DNA from 2 places in the Streptomyces sp. S6 genome. Region 1 is predicted to be linked to the other one. Evidence: riboswitches for the same ligand, from Rfam matches in the RefSeq annotation. Region 1 holds a riboswitch; the other holds the start of a gene.
The links. Region 1 has a riboswitch for cobalamin ahead of ACVNF4_RS12555 (ribonucleoside-diphosphate reductase subunit alpha). Riboswitches for the same ligand answer to the same signal wherever they lie in the genome.

Region 1 (3,613 bases):
CGGCCAGCATGATCCGCTCGGCGATCCGCGTGGACAGCGCCTTCGCCTCGGCCGAGTCGAACGGCAGCCGCAGCTTGAAGAAGACGTCCTGGAGCCCCATCGCACCCAGGCCCACCGGACGCCACTTCGCGTTGGAGCGGCCCGCCTGCTCGGTCGGGTAGAAGTTGATGTCGACGACGCGGTCGAGGAAGGTCACGGCGGTGCGGACGGTCTCGTCCAGCCGCTCCCAGTCGATGTCGCCACCGGTCACGAACGAACCCAGGTTCACCGAACCCAGGTTGCAGACGGCCGTCTCACCGTCGTCCGTGACCTCCAGGATCTCCGTGCAGAGGTTCGAGGAGTGGACGACGTGACCCGGCTCGGCGGTCTGGTTCGCCGTGCGGTTCGCGGCGTCCTTGAACGTCATCCAGCCGTTGCCGGTCTGCGCGAGCGTCCGCATCATGCGGCCGTACAGGTCACGCGCCGGGATGGTCTTCTTGGCGAGACCTTTCGCCTCCGCCGCGCGGTACGCCGCGTCGAACTCGTCGCCCCACAGGTCGACCAGCTCCGGCACGTCCGACGGGGAGAACAGCGACCACTCCCGGTCCGCGTTCACGCGGCGCATGAACTCGTCCGGGATCCAGTGCGCGAGGTTCAGGTTGTGGGTGCGCCGGGCGTCCTCACCGGTGTTGTCCCGCAGCTCCAGGAACTCCTCGATGTCGGAGTGCCAGGTCTCCAGGTACACCGCCGCCGCGCCCTTGCGCCGCCCGCCCTGGTTCACGGCCGCGACACTCGCGTCCAGCGTCTTCAGGAACGGCACGATGCCGTTGGAGTGCCCGTTCGTGCCCCGGATCAGCGAACCGCGGGAGCGGATGCGGGAGTACGACAGGCCGATGCCGCCGGCGTGCTTCGAGAGGCGGGCGACCTGGTGGTAGCGGTCGTAGATGGAGTCCAGCTCGTCCTTGGGGGAGTCCAGGAGGTAGCAGGACGACATCTGCGGGTGGCGGGTGCCGGAGTTGAAGAGCGTGGGGGACGACGGGAGGTAGTCCAGGCGGCTCATCAGGCCGTACAGCGCGGCGACCTCGTCCAGGGCGCGGACGGTCTCGTCCTCGGCCAGGCCCGACGCGACGCGCAGCAGGAAGTGCTGGGGGGTCTCGACGACCTTGCGGGTGATCGGGTGCCGGAGCAGGTAACGGCTGTGCAGGGTGCGCAGGCCGAAGTAGCCGAAGCGGTCGTCGGCGGCGGGGTCGATCAGGGCGTCGAGGTGCTTCGCGTGCAGGCTGACGAAGTCCGCGGTGCGGTCGGCGATGAGGCCCTCGCGGTGGCCGACGGCCACGGACTCCGTGAACGTCGTCACACCCTGGGACGCGGCCTCGGCGCGGACGCTGATCGTCAGGAGGCGGGCGGCGAGGCGGGAGTACGCCGGGTCCTCCGAGATCAGGCCGGCGGCGGCCTCCGTCGCCAGCTCGCGCAGCTCGGCCTCGTCCGCCCGCGCGGAGCGCCCGCGCAGGGCCGCGGCGGCGACCCGGCCGGGGTCGGCGTCGGGGAGGTCGGCGGTCAGCTCCGTCAGGGTCCGCAGCAACGCGGTTCCGGGACCGTCGTTCTCCACGGGGGTGACTGCTGAAGCCGGTTCGGCTGGCGCGATGGTCACGTGAGGCTCTCCGCTCGCTCGGCAAGGGGTCTCGCCGAGGGCAGGGGGCAGCACGAGCACACAGCACGATTCGCACCCCGGCCCACTCCGCGAGGCCCGGACGTCAGGGCACGCCGGGCCGTCCTGGGGCGGCCGGGCGCGTATTCGCTGCCGACAGGTCCTCGGACTGACTCTTGCCGGTCCGCATGGGGCGGATACGACAAGTACACCGTTGCGGGACAGTTCCGGATTCGCACCGGATTCCCCTGCGGCGACAGCGAGCACGAGCATACATCTAGTGCCGGGTCGTGGTGGCAACCCCAGATGTTGTGTCGCGTCGGCTTCGGAGCGTCAACTTTCGGGTGGGGGCTGTGATAGCGGGGAGGGGGTGGGGGGGGGTGCGGGTCGGGGGCGGTCTGCGGGCCGTGTGTGGCCGTTCGCGCAGTTCCCCGCGCCCCTGATGGTGCTGGCGTCGGCTGTCTGCTGCGGGTTGTGTGTGCCCGTTCGTGCCCGCGCGGCGGAGCCGCACATCGATACAGCCCCGCGCCCCTGAAAGTGCGCGGCAGCGCATCTTTCAGGGGCGCGGGGAACTGCGCGAGCAACCACGACGGTGCCGCAGTTGCCCGACGGCGCTAGTGGGTCGCTCCCGATGTCGCCGGGGGCAGTTCCGTCTGGACGCCCGGGTCGCCGGCGTCCGCCGTGTAGTCCGAGGGGCTGGTCTCGTCCACCCCGTCCGGGGCCTTCGCTGCCCGCAGGGCGAACGTGAGGGCGACCGTCACCGCCACGTTCAGGACGAACGCCGTGAGGCCGATGTAGCCGATCTCGCCGATTCCCGGGATCTCCTTCGAGCTGCCGCCGAAGTGTTTCTGGGTGGGGGAGGCGACGCCGTACGCGGCGAAGGTGCCGTAGATCATGCCGACGGCCCAGCCGCCCAGCAGCGCCCAGCGGTGGAACCAGCGGGTGAAGAGGCCGCCGACGAGGGCGGGGAAGGTCTGGAGGATCCAGATGCCGCCGAGGAGCTGGAAGTTGATGGCTACCGTTTTGTCCATCGTCAGGACGAAGATCAGGGCGCCCACCTTCACCAGGAGGGAGACCAGTTTGGAGATCTTCGTCTCCTGTTCCGGCGTCGCGTCGGGACGGATGAAGTCCTTGTAGATGTTCCGTGTGAAGAGGTTGGCGGCGGCGATGGACATGATCGCGGCCGGGACGAGCGCGCCGATCCCGATCGCCGCGAACGCGACCCCCGCGAACCAGTCGGGGAACATGTCCTCGAAGAGCTGGGGGATGGCCAGTTGGCCGTTCTTCACCTTCACGCCCGCCGCGATCGCCATGAACCCGAGCAGCGCGAGCAACCCCAGCATCAGGGAATACAGCGGCAGGATCGTCGTGTTGCGCCGGATGACCTCGCGGCTCCGGGAGGAGAGGGTCGCGGTGATCGAGTGGGGATACATGAACAGCGCCAGCGCCGACCCGAGCGCCAGCGTGGCGTACGTCCACTGCGCCCCCTCGGCCGGCACCAGCCCCCCGGCCCCGGCGGCCGTGTACTTCTCCCCGGCCTTCGCGAAGATCTCGTCGAACCCGCCCAGCTTGATCGGGATGTAGATGATCGCGACCGTGATCACGATGTAGATCAGCGTGTCCTTGACGAACGCGATCAGCGCCGGCGCCCGCAGCCCCGAGGAGTACGTGTACGCGGCCAGCACGCCGAAGGCGATCAGCAGGGGCAGGTCCTTGACGAACCAGTTCGTGTCCTCGCCACCCCCGACGCCCATGACGTCCAGCACGGCCTGGATCCCGACGAGCTGGAGCGCGATGTACGGCATGGTCGCGAGGATGCCGGTGAGGGCGACCGCGAGGGACAGCCCCTTGGACCCGAACCGCCCGCGCACGAAGTCGGAGGTGGTGACGTACCCGTGCTTGTGCGAGACGGACCACAGCCGGGGCAGGAACGTGAAGATCAGCGGGTACACGAGGATCGTGTACGGCACGGCGAAGAACCCGGCC
Region 2 (3,613 bases), on a different contig from region 1:
CCAGAACAGGACACCCCGCGTGGTCTCCGCGTCCGCCGCCGTCATCACGACGAACGACGTCAGCGCCGAGAACAACTGCATCGCCGCGACCCCCGCGAGGACCACCCGGTCCGTCGTCCCGCCCAGCGTGTGGCTGAGCAGCAGCACCAGGCCGAACGACAGCACCGCCCCGATGAACGCCCCGCCCGACACCGGCACGAGGCCCCCGCCGACGCCGAGGACGACGATGACGACCGCGCCCGTCGACGCGCCCGAGGAGACGCCGAGGACGAACGGGTCGGCGAGGGGGTTGCGCAGCAGGGACTGCATGACCGCGCCGCACACCGCGAGCCCGGCGCCGCACACCGCCGCGAGGAGCGTGCGCGGGAGCCGGAGGTTCCACACGATGCCGTCCCTGAGGGGGCTCAACTCCGTGCGGCCCCAGCCGAGATGGGACGCGACCGACGCCCACACGTCACCGACGGCGATGTCCGCCGGGCCGATCGTGATCGCCAGCGCGACCGAGCACGCCAGCAGGGCGAGGCCCCCCGCGCCCAGCAGGAGCCCCCGCGTCATCCCGCGAGGCCGTCCGCGCGCAGCGCCGCCGCGACCTTCTCGATCCCCTCGACCGTGCGGATCGTCGGGTTCATGGCCTGGCCCGACAGCAGCACGTACCGCTTCTTCCTCACGGCCGTCATGTTCTTCGTGACCGGGTTCGACTCCAGGAACCCGATCTTCTTCGCGGCGGTCTCCGCCGTCTGCTGCCTACGGGTCAGGTCGCCGATCACCAGGACGTCCGGGTCGCGGTCGGCGACCGTCTCCCAACTCACCTGCGGCCATTCGTCCTTCGTGTCGTCGAAGACGTTCTTCGCGCCCAGCGTGCGGGTGATGACGCCGGGGGCGCCGCAGCACCCCGCGAGGTAGGGGGACTGGGAGTTGGCGAACCAGTAGAGCAGCGTGGCGCTTTGGGCCTTCAGTCCCGAAGTCGCCGTCGACACCCGCTTCTTGAGGTCGGCCACCAGTTTCTCGCCGCGCTCCTCGACGCCGAAGATCCTTGCCAGGTCCAGGACTTCGCCGTAGATCGCGTCGATCGCGAGCGGCCGGGTGCGGGCGCCGTCGCCGTCCCCGCCGTTGTCCTTGCCGACGCAGTCCGAGGGGGAGAGGTACGTCGGGACGCCGAGCTTCTCGAACTGCTCGCGCGGGGCGACGCCGCCCTTGCCGAGGGTCGAGGCGAACGAGGCGGCCACGAAGTCCGGTTCGGCGTCGAGGACCGTCTCCAGGGAAGGGGCGTTGTCCGCGAGACGCTCGACCTTCGCGTTCTCCTTCGCCAGAGCCGGGGAGACGGGGTCCGTCCAGGTCGCCGTGCCGGCCATGCGGTCCGCGAGGCCCAGGGAGAGCATGATCTCCGTCGTCCCCTGGTTGAGGGAGACCGCGCGTTTCGGCGGGGCGTCCACGGTGACCTTCTGCCCGCAGTTCGTGAGCGTCACCGCGTCGGCGGCGCTCTTCTTCTGGGAGGACCCGCCACAGCCCGTCAGCAGGACGGCGGAGACGAGGAACAGGGCAGCGGGGCGTGCGAGCCGCACAGAGCATCCTTCGGCGTCGAGGGCTCGTACGCGAAGCCCGGTCGTACGGTCCACCCCCGACCGTCTTCCCGGCCGGAGGCCGCCAGCAGGTCTTCGGACTCGGGGTCACCCGAGCGGTGCGCCTTCCCGGACGAACTCGCTTTGTCCAGTGGCCTGTTGCCCCGCCCGTCACCCTCACCGCTGCGCGTCAGCTCCGGATTCCCACCGGATTCCCTGCCCCGTGCGCCGACTTGAGCACACAGGGGTTCGACTGGCTCCCGGAAGTTATCACACGGCCCGATCCCGCCACTCCGCCGCGAGCAGCGCGTACACGTACTCGCTGCCCCACTCGCCGTCCCCGTCCACGTCGTTCTCCACGAGGTGCGCCTCCCTGCGCATCCCGAGCCGCTCGCACACCCGCACCGACCCGGTGTTGCGGGTGTCGAGGCGGGCGAAGAGGCGGTGGACGCCGAGTGCGGTGAAGGCGAGGCCGGCCGCCGCCCGTGCCGCCTCCGTCGCGTACCCCTGCCCGCCGTGCGCCGGATGGAAGACCCACCCGATCTCCGCCTGCCGCGCCCCGGCGCTCGCCAGCTTCAGCACGACCTCGCCGACGACTCCCGGCCCGTCCTGCGGGCAGACCGCGAGCACCAGATCGTCCCCGTCCTGCGCCCAACCGGAGCCCTGCGCCCGTCTGGTGAGCGCCTGGGCGCACTGGCCCCGGCTCAGCGGCGGCCGGTAGAGGTAGCGGGCCACCTCGGGCAGCCCTTGGTAGGCGTACAGGTCGTGGAGGTCGTCCGGGGTGAAGAGGCGCAGGCGCAGGCGGTCGGTGGCGAGGGGGAGCGTGATCACCGGCTCACGGTAGCGCCGGGGGCGGGCCGTACGCCCCCGGGTTCTCCGGGTGCCGCCGGTCATGGCCGCCGGAGGGTTCGGCGCCACCGGACCTCGCCGTCCTGCCACTCGCCGGTCGCGGTGAGCCCGGCGCGGGCCGCGACGGCCGCAGACGCCCCGTGATCGGGGTGGACATGCGCGACGACGGTGTCCACCCCCTTCTCCGCCAGCCACCCCACCAGCCCCCGGGCCGCCTCCCCCGCGATGCCCTGCCCCTGCCAGGGCGTGCCCACCACCCAGGCGACCTCGGCCTCCCGCACCGCGCCGTCGGTACGGACCGTCGCCTGCACGGTGCCGGTGAGGCAGCCGCCCGCCCGCAGCCGGATCACCCAGTTCAGCCACTCCACCCCGGGGTCGGGGGAGCCCGCTGTGATGCGCCGGTACCGGGCGCGCAGGGCTGCCGGAGTGTCCGGGGCGCCACCGACGAAGGTGTGCAGCGCCGGGTCCGACAGGACGTCCGCCATCTCCTCGGCGTGCTCGACCCGCAGCGGCACCAACTCCAGTCGCCCGGTGCCGATCACCTCCGCCACGAGCGCGTTCACCTCTCGGCGGCGGCACGGATCGCCGCGAGCCGCACGGACCACTCGCACCCGGCAACGCACCACCCCCACCCTCCCCCTACCCCTCCCGAGGCCACGGCCGCCCCCCGATCGCCTCGATCCCGTTGTTGAACCGCCGCAGATACCCCGCGAACGCGGCGATGTCCTCGTCGGACCAGTCGCCCATCACCCGGTCCAGCACCTCGACGATCCCGGTCCGCTCCTGATCCAGCAGCCGGGCCCCCTCCTCGGTGAGGCGGAATTTGCGGGCCATGCCGCCGGCCGGGTCGGGGATGCGTTCCAGGAGGCCCGCACGGGTCGCCGCGGCGGTCTGCCGGTTGAGTGTCGACGCGTCGAGGCCGAACGCCTCGCTCAACTCCCCGATGGACATGGGCCCTTGCATGAGGATGCGGCTCAGCATGATGTACGCGCTGCGGTCCATGACCCCGTCGGTCCGCCGCCCACCCCGCTTGCTCATGAACGAGTGCCGGCTGAGCAGCATCTGCTCGTATTCGACCTGGTGAGTCGGCGTCTCCATGAACCAATCCTGGCACAGGCGCGACGACGTGAAGCATGCTTGATACATAGGGAATGCATGATGCACATCCCTTGTGAGGAGCGGCCCGTCCGACGCCGCCCAAGCCC

Region 2: another riboswitch for cobalamin. It lies ahead of ACVNF4_RS24505 (ABC transporter substrate-binding protein); the one in region 1 lies ahead of ACVNF4_RS12555 (ribonucleoside-diphosphate reductase subunit alpha).

The regions. Positions count from the first base shown of each region.
Region 1 is NZ_JBTYMC010000069.1:8,579-12,191, forward strand. It holds gene ACVNF4_RS12555 (ribonucleoside-diphosphate reductase subunit alpha) at 1-1,630, opposite strand, end outside; cobalamin riboswitch at 1,766-1,900, opposite strand; gene mctP (monocarboxylate uptake permease MctP) at 2,242-3,613, opposite strand, start outside.
Region 2 is NZ_JBTYMC010000207.1:741-4,353, forward strand. It holds gene ACVNF4_RS24500 (FecCD family ABC transporter permease) at 1-555, opposite strand, end outside; gene ACVNF4_RS24505 (ABC transporter substrate-binding protein) at 552-1,562, opposite strand; cobalamin riboswitch at 1,645-1,805, opposite strand; gene ACVNF4_RS24510 (GNAT family N-acetyltransferase) at 1,830-2,390, opposite strand; gene ACVNF4_RS24515 (GNAT family N-acetyltransferase) at 2,450-2,971, opposite strand; gene ACVNF4_RS24520 (MarR family winged helix-turn-helix transcriptional regulator) at 3,048-3,506, opposite strand.